DNA from 3 places in the Idiomarina solivarensis genome. Region 1 is predicted to be linked to each of the others. Evidence: predicted binding sites of a transcription regulator. Region 1 holds the regulator's gene; each other region holds the start of a gene.
The links. Region 1 encodes MetJ, which represses methionine synthesis genes. Its sites were predicted from a motif close to TAGACGTCTAGACGTCTA; they were not measured.

Region 1 (5,615 bases):
AATGATGCGCCGATCAATCAATGGAATCCGGGCACGGGTGTTGCGTGGCGGCCAAAGAACTCACCGGAAGTGTATGAAGGTCCTATTCGTTTGCGTAAAGCGCTGGCTAAGTCTAAGAACGTGGTTTCTGTCCGGTTGATTCGTGAATTGGGTGTTGAAACGGTTGCCGATCATTTGGCCAAATTTGGTCTGGAGCGCTCAACAATTCCGGAAAACGAGTCTTTGTCTCTGGGGTCGCTATCAATGACGCCAATGGAAGTCGCCAGAGCCTATGCGGTTTTTGCTAATGGTGGCTTTTTAATTGACCCTTACTTTATTGATCGGGTGGAAGACGCAAATGGCGATATTTTAGTCGAGGCGCAACCGATACGAGCCTGCTATGAGTGCGAAAATCCCGCACCTCAGGTAGTGAGTGAACAAAATGCCTTCCTGGTTGAGCAAGCGATGAACTCTGCTGTATGGGGTGGTGGCAGTTGGGCAAATGGTACCGGCTGGAATGGAACCTCCTGGCGTATTCAGCGCTCTGACCCAATCACCGATGCTGTGGGTCGTAATATTGCGGGTAAAACAGGAACGACCAACGACGTCCGTGATACTTGGTTTTCCGGTTTCACTTCCAATTTAGTGACGACCGTCTGGGTTGGTTTTGATGATGTTTCCAGAAAGTTAGGGCGTACGTCAAAACACCCGGACGTCGACTCCAGTCAGCAGGCTATAAGCGGTGGTGAAGCGGGTGCAAAAACAGCTTTACCGGGTTGGATCCTGTTTATGGAAAAAGCGCTGCCATTATACCCTTCGCGTGAGTTTGGTATTCCGCCGGGCGTCGTCAATGTTCGAATTGACCTTGAAAGCGGTAAGTTGTCGCATAAAAGCGATTACACAACACGTTTTGAGTACTTTATTCGTGGAACAGAGCCGACAGAATATATTCGTAAAAACGGAAACTCTGACGGCGATATCTTTGAAAATAACGATGACGACTTGTTTTAAGTGGGTCAAAAAAGCTGGGAGCGTTACGCTCCCACTGCCAGTTTACTGAGTAACTGATTTAAATCGGATTGCACTCCGCCAGCAGTAACGTGCTTGCCAGCGCCAGGTCCACTGATGACTAACGGCATCTCAGAGTACCAGTCGGTGTAAATAACAAAGATATTTTCGCCGGGTATTAAGTTAGCCAGCATGTCACCTTCCGGAATAAATTCGATGCCAACCTGAGCGCTGACTCGTTGATCATGTCCGACGGTGAAGCTGGCCAGTAGCCGAGGTACTTTATTATCTTTAGCGGCGTCGTCCAGCATGGCTGTCATGGGCTCATCAAGCTCGGATAACCGTTGCATAAACTCGTTTAGCGGTAACTCGCGCAAGCTTTCCGGTACCAGGCTTTGCACCTTAATATCCTGCCAGTCGAGCTTCAGACCAATTTCACGTGCCAGAATCAGCAGCTTACGAACTAAGTCCTGACAAGATAAATCTTCCCGTGGGTCGGGCTCACTGTAACCGCGTTCTTTGGCTTCTTTTACCAGAGAGCTAAAAGCAACGCCCTTCGTGAAGTTTTCAAATAGCCACGACATGGTTCCGGAGAAAATCCCGGAAATACTGCGAATTTCATCGCCGGAGTTACGCAAGTCATTAATGGCGTAATTTAGCGGTAATCCTGCTCCAACGGTGGTGTTGTAAAGCCACTCGCGTTCATATTCGTGCTGAATTGTACGAATTTCCCGGTATAGCGCTTCGTCGGCAGAACCTGCGCGTTTGTTGGCACTAATAATGTGTAAACCGTTGGCAAACAGGCTGGGGTAGAGTTGCGCCACCTGTTTTGCGTCAGTTAAATCGATAACAACGAGCTCGTCGTAGGGGGCATTTGGCAGCTCTCGTAGCAGTTCAGTTAACACATATGGCCGTGCTAAACGGTCAAAATCGTCCGCCCACTCAGTGAGTTCAACGCCATTGTAGTCCAGCCATAAACGTCGTGAATTAGCGATGCCAATGACCCGTACATCCATCACCTGGTTAATGCGATCACGCTGCTGTCTGAATAACTCCAGCCAGGCAGTACCAATGTTGCCGCGTCCTACAACTAATACGCCCAGGCTGCGACGGTAGTTAAACAGCTGACTGTGCAGACGGTTTAGAAGACGGTTGTCGAGCTTTTGCTCTAAAATAGCAACCGCAGAGTCGCCGTTTTGAGTCAACGCAAAGCGACGCACTTTTTGTTCCGAAAGCTGCAATTTAAACGTTGAGAACTGGTCGGTCTCCTGAATGCGGTTACCGACAATGGCGAGCATCGAGTAGCCCCGCATTTGCGTGATGGCATCACCGGCGCCAAGGCTGTCTAACCAGCCAGTCAGGTAATCTAAATGGTTTTGGTGAAAGACCAGGTATTGCTGGTGATTTTCTGGCTCGGTCCAGCTGACTAAGGGTTCCAGTTCCAGCTCGTCCAAACGTTTTACTAATGCTTTATCGCGCAACTCAACTTTAAACAGCACAACTTCAGACAACGAAGTAAATACCTTGCCGCGAGGCTGTGTGTTCTGGAATTGACCAATACGGGTTTGCTGATTCTCTACTTTCAGGCTGGAGCGTACCGAAATGACCATGCGCTGGCGGTCGACTGGCTGAAACGTTCTGGGGTGCAAAACTGGGCTGCCCAGCCGGGCGAGCTCTTCGGCTTCGGTCCAGTCGAGAGTCGGTAGGCTGACAACTCGCTCAACCTTGCGGGGGTCTGCTGAGTAAACGCCGGCAACGTCCTTCCAAATGGTGACCTGACGGGAATCTAAAAGGCTTCCGACCAGCGTGGCAGAGTAGTCGCTGCCGTTTCGGCCCAGCGTTAAACTCTCACCATTTAAACCACGGGCAATAAAACCGGTAACAATAAAGCGGGTACCGGAATGAGGCGCCACCCTTAACAATAACTTTTCACGTGAATGCTCTACCTGAATGACGGGCTCAGGCGCATCGGCCGCCAATAAAAAGTCGCGGGCATCAATGTGATCGGCACGCGTACCCTGCTTTTGCAACAATGCCGCAAGCAAACGGGCGGACCAAAGTTCGCCGTAAGATAATAGTTCAGCGTTGTGTGAAATTTGCTCATCACCGGCCAGCCAGCGACGGAATCGTTTAAAGTCTTGCTGTGATTGCTGTAGCAGCTGTTGTTGTAAATCACCGCTCAATAGCTCAGTGATTAATCCTTGCTGAAATTTCTCCAGCTGATCAATTAGAATGCTGGCGGTATCTCCTGGCTGCGCTTTGGCATTAATAATGGCAAGAATGCGGTTGGTGGTGTCACCGGCGGCAGAAACCACGACCAGATCGCTGGCACCCGCGTATTCCGTCACAATACGGGCGACGCGCCGGTAGCAAAAAGCATCGGCCAAGCTACTGCCACCAAATTTGTGTACCTGAACACTGTCGGCAACGGCCTGCTTTTGCTCTTCAGTGAGCTGGTGTTTTGTCATTCCGCCTTCCTTAACTACGCGCGTGGATTAGAGTTCTGCTACTAAGGCTAAAATATTGTCAGGCAAATGTCAGCAACTTTTAGCCATCTAGACGGATAAAATTTGACGGTGTCGCTTATTCGGGTACAATTCATTATAACTTATGTGGTTTTGTTATAGAGTGGGACAGTAGCAATGAAATGGAACGGTGAATACATTTACCCCTATGCTGAACATGGTCGTAAAAGTCAGCAGGTTAAAAAGGTTACGGTCTCAATCCCCACTCGTGTGTTAAAAGTTCTGACCGATGAGCGGACTCGTCGACAAATTTGTAATTTGCGTCATGCTACCAACAGCGAATTGCTGTGTGAGGCGTTTTTACACGCTTTTACCGGTCAGCCGCTGCCAGAAGATGAAGATTTGCAAAAATCCAATCCTAACAAAATTCCTAAAGCCGTGCGGGAAGAGCTAGAAGCACGAGGCTTGCCCATCCCCACGGACGACGAGTTAGACGATTAATCCTGCATGTAATTTTTCGGCAAATCGATTTTAGCCGCGCCGGACTTCACTGCCGCTTCGGCAACCGCACGGGCTACACGCTGACATAAACGCGGATCAATCGGTTTAGGAATAATGTAATCGCGGCCAAATTTGAGCTCTTTTACATCAGCGGCTTTTAACACGGAATCTGGCACGGGCTCTTTCGCTAATTGGCGAATAGCTTCTACCGCTGCCACCTTCATTTCATCGTTAATAGCCGTTGCCCGCACGTCTAAAGCGCCGCGGAACATAAACGGAAAACAGAGAACGTTGTTTACCTGGTTTGGATAATCTGAACGGCCGGTGCCCATAATCAGGTCATCACGCGCTGCCATAGCCACTTCAGGCTTAATTTCAGGGTCAGGGTTAGAACAAGCAAAAATAACCGGATTCGGAGCCATGAGTTTCAATTCATCGGGACTTAGTAAATTTGGTCCTGAAACACCTACAAAAATATCCGCGCCATCAATCACATCGGTCAGTGTGCGCTTATCGGTATTGTTAGCAAATAACTGTTTATACTCGTTTAAGTCGTCGCGACGGGTATGGATAACTCCTTTTGAGTCGAGCATATAAATGTGTTCGCGCTGGGCGCCACACTTAATGAGCAGCTCCATACAGGCAATAGCGGCTGCGCCTGCGCCAAGGCACACTATGCGAGATTCGGCTAAGTCTTTACCCTGAATTTCCAGCGCGTTCAGCATACCGGCGGCAGTAACAATAGCTGTGCCGTGTTGATCGTCGTGGAATACTGGTACATTGCAGCGCTCAATCAGAGCCTGTTCAATCTCGAAACACTCAGGTGCTTTAATGTCTTCTAAATTAATACCGCCAAAGGTATCAGCGATGTTGGCAACGGTATTAATAAAGTCTTGCGTGGTTCTGTGGCTGACTTCGATATCTATCGAATCAAGTCCCGCAAACCGTTTGAACAGCAATGCTTTGCCTTCCATGACCGGTTTAGACGCCAGTGGCCCCAAATTACCCAGTCCGAGAATAGCGGTTCCGTTGGTAATAACCGCGACCATATTCCCTTTTGCCGTATAACGATACGCGTTGTCCGGGTCTTGAGCGATTTCCCGAACTGGCTCTGCAACGCCCGGACTATAAGCCAGAGCTAAGTCTTTGCTGGTTTCAGCTGGCGTGGTTATTTCTACGGAAATTTTACCCGGCGTTGGGTATTCGTGGTAATCCAGTGCCTGTTGGCGAAAATCTGTCATGCGTGATACCTGAGTCTGGTGATCAGAATGCTAATTAGTCTATCGCTTTTAGACTAATAAACAAATCTTACCTCCATCTTTAGCGTCTTCGATAGGGAAGAAATTTTAAAGGTGTTTAAAAGTACACCAGTTAACTTTTCTTTAACAATAGGGTGTTTAGGGGAGGAGGTACAAAAAAAGGCGCTGTTTAGCGCCTTTTTCTTAAAATCTGCTGTTAAGCAGCGTTTTTCATAGGTTTTCTTAGGAGTCTTTCTTGCCCAGAGCACCAAAACGCTTCTTAAATTTGTCAACACGACCACCAGTGTCCATAACACGCTGCTTACCAGTGTAGAACGGGTGGCACTCTGAACAGACGTCCAGGTGTAAATCTTCTGAGCGGGTTGAACGCGTTTCGAACGTATGACCGCAAGAACAGCTGACT
Region 2 (5,615 bases), on a different contig from region 1:
TGAAACATCCATAGGCGTGGTAATGTCTTCTAAACGTTGTTCCAGCTCATTCACCGTGCTAATAACATCAAATTCCTGACGCGAACAACTTGGGCAGGCAATAAAGTTTATTCCTCGCGCCCGAATGCGCAGCGACTTCAATATATCGAAACCGACTTTAATTTCTTCAACCGGATCGGCCGCAAGTGATACGCGTAATGTGTCACCAATACCTTCGGCCAATAACATACCTAAACCTACCGATGATTTTACAGCCCCGCTGCGTTTACCACCGGCCTCGGTAATGCCTAAGTGCAGCGGTTGATCAATTTTTTGCGCCAGCAAGCGATAGGACTCTACCGCTAAAAACACGTCGGATGCCTTCACACTGACTTTAAAGTCATGAAAATCGAGCTTATCGAGGATATCAACGTGGCGCATTGCAGACTCAACCAACGCTTCTGCCGTTGGTTCGCCATACTTTTCTTGCAAGTCTTTCTCTAACGAACCACCGTTGACACCAATACGGATGGGAATATTACGCTCGCGCGCTGCATCAACAACGGCTTTAACCCTGTCTTCGCGACCAATGTTACCCGGGTTGATACGTAAGCAGTCGGCTCCGTATTCAGCCACTTTAAGCGCAATTCGATAGTCAAAATGGATATCGGTTACCAGGGGCACAGAGCTACGCTGTTTTATAAATTTAAACGCTTCTGCCGCTTCCATGGTTGGGACAGAAACACGCACAATATCAGCACCGGCCTGAGCTAACGCTTCAATCTGCGCCACGGTTGCATCAACGTCGGTGGTTTCGGTGTTTGTCATGGACTGCACAGCAATCGGTGCGCCATCGCCAATAGGCACATTACCTACATACAATCGGCGGGAAGGACGGCGTTTAATTGGGGTTTCGTGCATCATAACCTTAAGTTGACCTCTACTACTGTTCGGACAGGGGGACGGTAAAGCGCGCAACACGACCGCTGCGGAACTGACTCATATCAACCGTATTACCCTCAAAGCTCATTGTGACAGCTTCTGGCTTACATAAAGTAACCGAGAACGGGGCACTGCCGGGAACCGGCATGCGGTAACCCGCTTCTTTCACACCGACGGCCTGGGTTTCACCAGACGCATCGTCAATTTTAACCCAGCACTCTTCGTTGAATTCTAAAACCAAGCTTGGGGAACTGGCCTCCGGTTGCGGAGGCGGGACAGCTGCAGTTTGCTGATTTTCAGTTTCTGTAACTGATTCCACTGGTGCCGTATTTGTTTGTTCAGTGCTTTCACCGGGCGGCTGTTCGTTACTTTCTGTACTCGCAACCGTCTGTTCTTCCGGCAAATTGCCATTCTCCGGCTCAGCATTCCCCTCAGTGGTACCTTCCACAGGCTCCTGCACTGACTCGACGGCAACATTTGTATCGCCGGAACTGACTTCCGATTCCAGGACAGCTTCTTCTTCATTCGGTTTAATTTGAGGCTCCATCGGCTGGCTGGATACTTCAATGCCACCAACACTGCCGGCTTCGTCGTTTTCGTTTACGGAGCTTGACTCCGAGCTTTCCTGGACACCATTGGTATCTTCATTGAACCCTATATCAGGCTCCTGCCACCACCAAATAACTAAGGCAATAACAATGATAATAACCACATACGTAATCAGCATTAAACGGTTATCATTTTCCTGATGTTTTGTTCGGCGAGAGAAGCTTTGCATTTGACTACTTTCAACTTCCTGAAAGCCTTTAGCCCGATAGGCCTCAAATAGCTCCGTATCATCTAAATCGAGTAATTTCGCATAGGCACGGAGATACCCTTTAATAAAGGTAGGCGTAGAGAAGGTTGCGTAATCATCGGCTTCCAGCAGTTCAATAATCTGTTTTCGCAGACGCAGTTGGTCTGCCACCTCGCGTTGAGTTAAGCCTTTCGCTTCGCGGGCATCTTTTAATATCTCTCCAGGACCTTTGCTCGGCTTTTGTTCTGTTTCTTTTACCGCTTCTGATTCTGGCTTTTTGTTATCTTGTGTTGATTCGTTTTCAGCAGTCATGATTGTAAGGGGTTTCCCTGTTATGGTTGAGCTGCGTCGTGACTCACCCTTGCCAGACATCCGGCCTTGTTAGCCTTGGCTCTGGCATGATGTGGATACGCTGGATCCTCTGCCACTTTATCAAAATACGTCAGTGCGGTTTTCCAGTCACCAGCCACACACAGTGCAACCGCATAGTTATTGTACAATGCACCGCTCATAGGTTGCCATGATAATGTCTGTTGGTAAAGTGACAAAGCGGAATCAACGTCATTTGTCGCTAAATACCACTGCCCTAAGGCAAGGTTGGCATCCAGAGACCGAGGGTTGTTCTTTAATGCTGTTTGCAGATGCGGTTGCGCAAGCTTTAATTTCCCTTGCGCTAAGTAAGCAAGTCCAAGCTGCAACCGTACATCATTACCCACAGACACCGACTGTTCAGGGTTAGCGGTACAACCATATAGCCCTAAGGCTATCAATAATAAAGCGGCTCGCATTATCACACTCCTTGTGCCTGCGATTCTGTTAATTTACGCGGTCTTTACAGCGATTGCTTCTCCACCACGTTGTTTCTGCTGACGTTTCAGTATTCGTTTGGTGCGATCAATGACATCACCCACCAATTGCCCGCACGCAGCGTCAATGTCATCACCGCGAGTTTTCCTTACCATCACAGTAAATCCGTATTCCATCAGTACCTTGGCGAAGCGGTCAATTCGCGAGTTGCTCGAACGCCCGTAATCTGAACCCGGGAACGGGTTAAACGGAATAAGATTAATTTTACTGGGGGTATCTTTTAAGGTTTTTGCCAGCGCATGTGCCTGATCAGTCGAGTCATTGACATGGTCCAGCATGACATACTCTACCGTTACTTTACGCTGAGCTTTTGACTGCTCAACATAACGACGGCTGGATGCCAGAAATTCTTCAATATTGTATTTTTTATTAATGGGGACAATTTCGTTACGCAGTTCATCGTCTGGTGCGTGCAACGAAATAGCCAACATCACATCAATGCGCTCACGCAATTTTTCCAGCGCAGGAACAACACCCGACGTACTTAAGGTAACGCGGCGTTTAGACAAACCAAAACCCAGGTCATCCAGCATTAACTCCATTGATGGGACAACATTATTCAAGTTAAGCAAAGGCTCACCCATGCCCATCATGACAACGTTGGTTACCGGCTTAATACCGGTCTTACCATAAGCCCCCAGCAACTGATTCACTCGCCATACCTGGCCAATAATTTCAGCCACACTCAGGTTACGGTTAAAGCCCTGAGCGCCGGTTGAGCAGAAAGTACATTCTAATGCACAACCCACCTGAGAAGACACACACAAAGTAGCGCGGTCGCCTTCAGGTATCCAGACCGTTTCCACGTCCTGGCCATCAAACAGTGTCATCGCAAATTTAATAGTGCCATCCGATGACTGTTGTTGCTCACGAACTTCCGGGGCACGAATCTCAGCCACTTGCTTAAGCTTTTCGCGCAGCGCTTTATTGAGGTTCGTCATCTCATCAAAGTCATCGACACAAAAGTGATACAGCCATTTCATAACCTGTTCGGCACGAAAAGGTTTCTCACCCATCTCCCGAAAGAACTCTTTAATTCCCTCGCGATTCAGGTCGAGTAAGTTCACTTTTTTATCAATTGCGTTGGTCATAAAGCTCCGGTTTTCTTGATTTGGCCTGACGCAAACGTCAGGCCATATTTTCTTACGTCTTAGCGAGTGCGCTGGCAAACTTCTTCGTCGCTGAAGAAATAAGCGATTTCGCGGGCAGCAGATTCAGTCGCATCTGAGCCATGTACCGCATTTTCGTCTATAGTTTCAGCATAGTCGGCACGGATAGTTCCTGCCAGTGCTTCTGCTGGATTTGTTGCACCCATAATGTCGCGGTTTTTACGTACAGCGTCTTCGCCTTCAAGAACCTGAACCACGATAGGGCCAGAGGTCATGAACTCAACCAAAGCGCCAAAGAAAGGACGTTCTTTGTGTTCAGCGTAGAAGCCTTCTGCCTGTTCTTTGCTTAAGTGCATCATTTTAGCACCAACAATGCGCAGACCCGCAGATTCAAAACGGTTGTAGATAGCGCCGATTAAGTTTTTTGCAACTGCATCAGGCTTGATGATTGATAGAGTACGCTCTAAAGCCATGGTATAAACTCCAATAAAATAAAGGGATAAATTAGTCGCGCGGATTATACGTGAGATCAACACAGAAATCGAATCCCCAGTGATTGTTTTTTAATTCATTCTCGGCTAGGATGTCAGAACCAATTAGCCATATAGACGTCTATTTGACGATAAGGAGTTCTTAGATGGCGAACAACGAATACGAACAAGCGACACTGGGCGGTGGTTGTTTCTGGTGTGTTGAGTCCGCCTTTCTACAGGTAAAAGGCATACAGTCAGTGAAGTCGGGTTATACCGGCGGACATACCGTCGAGCCAACTTACGAACAGGTGTGCACTGGTAATACAGGGCACGCAGAAGTCGCGCAACTCGAATACGACCCGAAGCAGATCTCTTACCGTCAAATCTTAGAAATCTTTTTCACGCTGCACGATCCTACTCAGGTTAACCGCCAGGGCAATGATGTAGGGACGCAATATCGCACATCGATTTTCTATCATAACGATGAGCAAAAACGTGAAGCGGAAGACATTATTGCCGAGCTTGAAGCGGACGACGCTTTCGCAGCGCCTATCGTAACGGAAGTAACGGAGTTAGGAACGTTTTATCCGGCGGAGGATTATCACGACAATTACTACGCCAGAAACCCGGGAAACCCGTATTGTCAGGCCGTCATTTCACCTAAGCTGGCTAAGTTTCGTAAAACCTTTGCCGGCCTGCTGAAAGACTAAGCAGCCCCTCTTAACGTGCCGATAGTGCGGTGGATAAGCTCTACTGCGCTGTCGATGTCATCTTCGGAGGTGTAACGGCCAATACTAAAGCGCAACGAACTCATGGCCAGCTCGGGTTTAACACCTAATGCGCTCAACACATACGACGGCTCAACACTGGCTGACGTGCAGGCAGAGCCCGAAGAAAGCGCTAAGTCTTTTAACGCCATTAACAACAGTTCACCGTCAACGCCGGAAAAGCTGATATTCGTAATATGCGGCACGCGTTGCTGCTCTGAACCATTCAGGGTTACCCCATCCAACTGGCTAATTCCGGTCCATAATTGCTGACGTAAGTTCTCAACCCGTGCGGGCTCCAGCTCCAGCTCATTACCTGCTATTTCCGCTGCAACGCCCATGCCGACAATTTGGTGAGTGGGCAAAGTACCTGAACGCATACCCCGTTCATGGCCGCCCCCATGCATTTGCGCAAACAAGCGAACCCGCGGTGTGCGACGTACGTACAATGCGCCAATACCTTTCGGCCCATACATTTTGTGGGCAGAAAGCGACATGAGATCGACCGGTAGCTCCGCCATATCCATTGGAACTTTACCGGACGCCTGAGCCGCATCAACATGAAACACCGTGCCGTTTTCACGGCATAAATCGCCTATCGTGGTGATATCCTGAGTCACACCAATTTCGTTATTCACCAGCATGACGCTGACCAACACCGTATCTTCACGCAAGGCCGAGC
Region 3 (5,615 bases), on a different contig from region 1:
GCCACAATTTCATCGTCCCCCAAAGGTGCTCCATGGCAGCTTTCGGACCCTTGTTTGTTCGGGGCGCCATAGCCAATAACCGTTTTACAGATAATCAGTGTGGGCTTATCTTCATTTGCCCGAGCACTTTCAATTGCCTGAGTAATGGCTGCAGAATCGTGTCCGTCAATTTTGTTAATAACGTGCCAGCCATAAGACTCAAAACGCTTCGCAGTATCGTCGGTAAACCAGCCTTCCACTTCACCATCAATAGAAATGCCGTTGTCATCATAGAACGCAATTAGCTTGCCTAACCCTAAGGTTCCGGCCAATGAACAGACTTCGTGTGAAATCCCTTCCATCAAACAGCCATCACCAAGGAACGCATAAGTATGGTGATTAACAATTTCATGGTTTTCCTGGTTGAACTGCGCCGCCAGCACTTTTTCTGCCAGCGCCATACCCACGGCGTTTGCAAGCCCTTGTCCTAACGGTCCGGTAGTGGTTTCAACACCGGGGGTGTAGCCATATTCAGGGTGACCCGGAGTTTTTGAATCTAACTGTCGAAATTGCTTTAAGTCATCAATGCTGAGGTCATAACCCGACAGGTGCAACAGCGAATAAATAAGCATTGAACCGTGTCCGTTTGACAGCACAAAACGATCACGGTCGGCCCAGCTTGGGTTGTTCGGGTTATGTTTTAAGTAATCACGCCAAAGGACTTCTGCGATATCTGCCATACCCATAGGCGCTCCGGGATGACCGGACTTGGCTTTCTGAACCGCGTCCATACTAAGTGCGCGTATGGCATTGGCGAGATATTGACGTTCTGACATGAAAAACCCCCTGGACGATGAAGAGCAACTTGCGATGCGCGTATTCTCCACATTTCAGGGGGTACAAGCAAATTTATAGGCAAAATAGTGTTTAAATATCGGCCTGTAAATCGGCTGCTTTGTCGGTTTTTTCCCACGGCAGATTCTCGCGACCAAAGTGGCCGTATGCTGCCGTTTGTTTATAAATTGGGCGTTCCAGATCGAGCATTTTGATAAGACCATAAGGACGTAAATCGAAATGACGACGAACCAGAGCAATTAATTGTTCTTCCGAATACTTTGACGTACCGAAAGTATCAATGCTGATGGAGGTTGGTTCAGCAACGCCAATGGCATAAGAGATTTGCAGCTCGCAACGCTCAGCCAGACCAGCAGCCACCAGGTTTTTGGCAACGTAACGGGCGGCGTAAGCCGCACTGCGGTCAACTTTTGACGGATCTTTACCAGAAAACGCACCGCCACCGTGACGGGCCATGCCACCGTAGGTGTCGACAATAATTTTACGGCCAGTCAGTCCGCAGTCGCCCATCGGCCCTCCAACCACAAACCGCCCCGTAGGGTTAATATGAAATTGTGTATCTTTTGACACCCACTGCTCTGGCAGCACTGGTTTGATAATTTCTTCCATAACCGCTTCGCGCAGCGTTTCCTGAGTAATATCTTCGCGGTGTTGGGTTGATAACACAACGGTATCGATAGCAACCGGCTTACCATTTTCATAAACAAAGGTAAGCTGGCTTTTTGCATCTGGGCGCAACCAACCTAATGTACCGTTATTACGCACTTCAGACTGACGCTGCATAATGCGATGCGCGTAAGTAATAGGTGCAGGCATTAAGACTGACGTTTCATTTGAGGCATAACCAAACATCAAGCCCTGGTCACCGGCCCCCTGTTCTTCCGGATTCGCGCGATCAACGCCCTGGTTAATGTCGCCACTTTGTTTACCAATGGCATTCAATACGGCACAAGACGCACCGTCGAAGCCCATGTCGGAGTGCCGGTAGCCAATGTCTTGTACTGTTTGGCGTGCTAAGTCTTCAACATCGACCCAGGCTCGGGTAGAGATTTCTCCACCAACGAGTACCATGCCGGTTTTAACATAGGTTTCACAGGCAACCCGGGCTTTAGGATCTTTTTCTAAAATTGCGTCTAAAACCGCATCGGAGATCTGGTCGGCAATTTTGTCCGGATGTCCTTCGGACACTGACTCTGAGGTAAACAGGTGACGTGACATATGCCCACTATTCCTTTAATTTGATGAAATCATTCAATACTGGTTGCATAATGTAACCGATCACTCTGTTTTTTTCTACTTCTGGACGTCTAAAAGTCCGAATAAGGCGAATGCATGCGAGTACCGCGGATCTATCACCCCGATCCCATTAACTTAAAAACTGAAACTGAATTGAGTTCAGATGCATTTCAGCATTTGATCAAAGTACTGCGCTTAAACGTAGGTGATAACATTGTTTTGTTCAACGGTGACGGTCACAACTACGACGCGAGTATTACTTCAATTCAAAAGAAGTCCGCTCACTTTATCGCAACAAGCTATCAGGTGAATAACTCGGAGTCACCTATCCGAGTTCATTTGGCGCAAGTGATTTCTCGAGGTGACCGCATGGACTTTGTGTTGCAAAAGTCAGTTGAGCTAGGTGCCACAGAAATCACTCCCCTGTTCAGTGAGCGTTGTGGCGTTAAACTGAGCGGTGACCGGCTCGAAAAGAAACAACAGCAATGGCAAAAGATTGTTCAGTCTGCCTGCGAGCAATGCGGTCGCAGCGTGGTTCCGCCAGTAAAACCAGCCCAGCAATTAAACGACTTTGTGCAAAGCCCATTCGAAGGGTTAAAACTCACGCTGGATCCAACTGCGACCAAGCCATTGTCATCGTTTAATGACGCAGACAAAGGTATACAATTATTAATTGGACCTGAAGGCGGGTTTAGTGAAGCTGAGGTTCATGCCGCCGAACAACACGGATTCAAACCTATGCGCCTGGGCCCGCGTATACTAAGAACGGAAACCGCAGCACTTTCAGCGCTTACCGCTGTGCAATATCAATTTGGCGACTTATGCTAAAGGAGTTTACATGAAAAAGTTAGCTATGGTGATGGACCCAATCGCCGCAGTAAAAACCGAAAAAGACACGAGCTTTCGTCTACTGCTGGAAGCTCAGGCACGCGGTTATCAGTGTTTTTATCTTGAACTTGGCGACTTAGTCATTGATAACGGACAACCCATGGCGTTTGCTCGCGAAGTAAGCGTTCGCGACCAAAAAAGCGACTTTTACAGTTTAAGCGACAGCGAATATCGTCCGCTTGAAGATTTTGACGTGATTATGATGCGTAAAGATCCGCCTTTTGACAGCGAGTTTTTATATGCCACGCAAATTCTGGAGCTGGCCGAGCTGCGCGGCAGTCTGGTGGTTAATAAACCGCAAAGCCTTCGCGACTGCAATGAAAAGCTGTTCACCTCCTGGTTTGCCGATTCTATTGCGGACACGCTTGTCAGCGCCAGAGCCGATGTCATTAAAGCGTTTCATAAAAAGCATGGCGATGTCATTCTGAAACCTCTTGACGGTATGGGCGGTGCGTCAATCTTTAAGGTTGGAGCCGACGGCAACAATTTAGGCGTTATTATCGAAACACTCACCGAAAAAGGCGCGCGCTACGCCATGGCGCAAAAGTATCTGCCCGAAATTAAAGACGGCGACAAACGCATTCTGATTATTAACGGTGAGCCCGTACCCTACTCTCTCGCGCGAATTCCCAGCGCGGGCGAAACTCGGGGCAACCTTGCTGCTGGCGGCAGTGGTCGTGCTCAACCGTTATCTGACAGTGACTGGGAGCTAGCCCGCAAAGTAGGTCCTGAACTGAAAAAGCGTGGTCTTATTATTGTCGGACTGGATGTCATTGGTGATCGTATTACCGAAATTAATGTCACCAGCCCAACCTGTATGCGTGAAATTGAGAATGCTTATGACATCAATATCGCTGAGCTCGTTTTCCAGGCTATAGAAGAAAAGCTTAATTGAAATTCAACTATGCGCCCCAATATCGTTAGCAGAGATTATCGTTAAGGAGTCGGTGAATCGATGAACAATTTACAGAACCATTTATTGATAGCAACACCTATGCTGAACGACCCGATGTTTAAACGGACCGTGACCTATATCTGTGAACATAACGAAGAAGGCGCGATGGGCTTAATCATTAACCAGCCCGCGGATTTAAGTGTTACCTCATTACTGGATAAGCTGGAAATTGTTTATCCCGAGAATAACCAACACTTACAAGGTAATGTTTATCAGGGTGGCCCTGTTGGCCAGGAACGCGGCTTCGTGATTCATCCACCGCAGGATAACTGGCGCGCCAGCCAAAAGATGAGCGACGACATTATGGTAACCACCTCGCGCGACATTCTCGAAGCACTGGGTTCCTCGGCAGCCCCACCTCAGTTTTTGCTGACACTGGGCTACGCGGGCTGGGAGGCTGGCCAGTTGGAAGAGGAGTTAGGGGAAAACTCCTGGCTGGCGATTCCGGCAGACCCGGAACTCTTGTTCAACACGCCGCCCAGCGAACGCTGGCAGAAAGCGACCGAAAAGCTGGGTTTTGATGTGTGGCAGCTGGGACCGGATGTCGGGCACGCATGAGTACGGTTATTGGTTTTGATTTTGGCACCAAAAGTATTGGCGTTGCTGTTGGTCAGACAATAACAGCAACAGCATCGCCTTTAGCGGCACTTAAAGCAAAGGAAGGTATACCCGACTGGCAGCTTATCGAAAAGTTATTTGCCGAGTGGCGGCCAGAACAGTTGGTCGTCGGTCTGCCATTAAACATGGATGGCACAGAACAACCCTTAACTCAACGAGCAAAGAAGTTCGGTAACAGGTTACATGGTCGCTTCGGTTTACCGGTCGCTTTTCAGGATGAGCGGCTGACCTCAACCTCAGCAAGGGAAAGTTTGTTTGCCGAAGGCGGTTTCCGAAAGCTGGAGAAGGGCGCGGTTGATAGTCAGGCGGCGCTCATTATTGTTGAAGATTTTTTAAACGGTTATTTGCCAAAAAGCGATAATTCGTTATAGTGTCGTCAGTAATAAGCTGACGCGACAGGAGCTGGCCTTGTTTGGTAATGAAGAACCCTATTCAGTAACGGGTAATACCATTCTACTGAAAGATGAAAATAAAAAACTGCTTTTAATTACTGGTCCTCGTTACCAAAATATTCTGGTTTCCCGAGGCACAGTAGAGCTTACTGACCTCCCTGCCGAGCGGCGTCCCGGTCTGAGACTCGTTTCTCTGCAAGAAGTCTTCAAAAAAGACAAGACGTATTTTTTCGTCCGTGCGGGTGGCGTTGAGTATCAAGTTGACCTGAAATTTGAAGACAGTCCTATTACCGAAATGAAGTTTTAAGGACTGCAAGGAGTAACCAGAATGACACATAAACTCTGTGCTATCGTCTGGTTACTCTTACTTTTTCCCCTAATAAGCAATGCTCAGGATTTCTTTCAGCTTAAAGAAACCGACAACGGTCAACTGGCTTTCTCTTACCAATGGCGTGACTTTGATGACCGCCAACAATCATTTAACTTTCAGGTTGATAAAAAAGATTTTTTGATGCCCCTAAAGCGTTACCGGGGATTTAATCTTGAACGCAGCCAGCGCGAGCTTGCTCACCAATTAAATCGCTATATTCATCAGCAGCAATGGAGAGGTATTCAGGCACGCCTAACTCCGCGCCAGCAATCGGTTAAACTGGTCACGGGCAAGGCCCGAAATCAGCAGCACCAACAACAGC

Region 2: the regulator MetJ is predicted to act here: its motif matches at 4,291-4,308, upstream of msrA (peptide-methionine (S)-S-oxide reductase MsrA).
Region 3: the regulator MetJ is predicted to act here: its motif matches at 2,135-2,152, upstream of metK (methionine adenosyltransferase).

What each region holds. Positions count from the first base shown of each region.
Region 1 covers NZ_JAVFHZ010000005.1:99,350-104,964, forward strand. The annotation lists gene RBK99_RS09570 (penicillin-binding protein 1A) at 1-990, shown strand, start outside; gene RBK99_RS09575 (bifunctional aspartate kinase/homoserine dehydrogenase II) at 1,014-3,455, opposite strand; gene metJ (met regulon transcriptional regulator MetJ) at 3,630-3,953, shown strand; gene RBK99_RS09585 (malic enzyme-like NAD(P)-binding protein) at 3,950-5,194, opposite strand; gene rpmE (50S ribosomal protein L31) at 5,435-5,615, opposite strand, start outside.
Region 2 covers NZ_JAVFHZ010000002.1:231,119-236,733, reverse strand. The annotation lists gene ispG (flavodoxin-dependent (E)-4-hydroxy-3-methylbut-2-enyl-diphosphate synthase) at 1-903, opposite strand, end outside; gene RBK99_RS05140 (RodZ domain-containing protein) at 923-2,029, opposite strand; gene RBK99_RS05135 (tetratricopeptide repeat protein) at 2,050-2,505, opposite strand; gene rlmN (dual-specificity RNA methyltransferase RlmN) at 2,539-3,675, opposite strand; gene ndk (nucleoside-diphosphate kinase) at 3,735-4,166, opposite strand; gene msrA (peptide-methionine (S)-S-oxide reductase MsrA) at 4,331-4,876, shown strand; gene RBK99_RS05115 (IscS subfamily cysteine desulfurase) at 4,873-5,615, opposite strand, start outside.
Region 3 covers NZ_JAVFHZ010000002.1:57,394-63,008, reverse strand. The annotation lists gene tkt (transketolase) at 1-815, opposite strand, end outside; gene metK (methionine adenosyltransferase) at 907-2,052, opposite strand; gene RBK99_RS04310 (16S rRNA (uracil(1498)-N(3))-methyltransferase) at 2,167-2,898, shown strand; gene gshB (glutathione synthase) at 2,909-3,853, shown strand; gene RBK99_RS04300 (YqgE/AlgH family protein) at 3,914-4,471, shown strand; gene ruvX (Holliday junction resolvase RuvX) at 4,468-4,902, shown strand; gene RBK99_RS04290 (hypothetical protein) at 4,940-5,230, shown strand; gene RBK99_RS04285 (hypothetical protein) at 5,252-5,615, shown strand, end outside.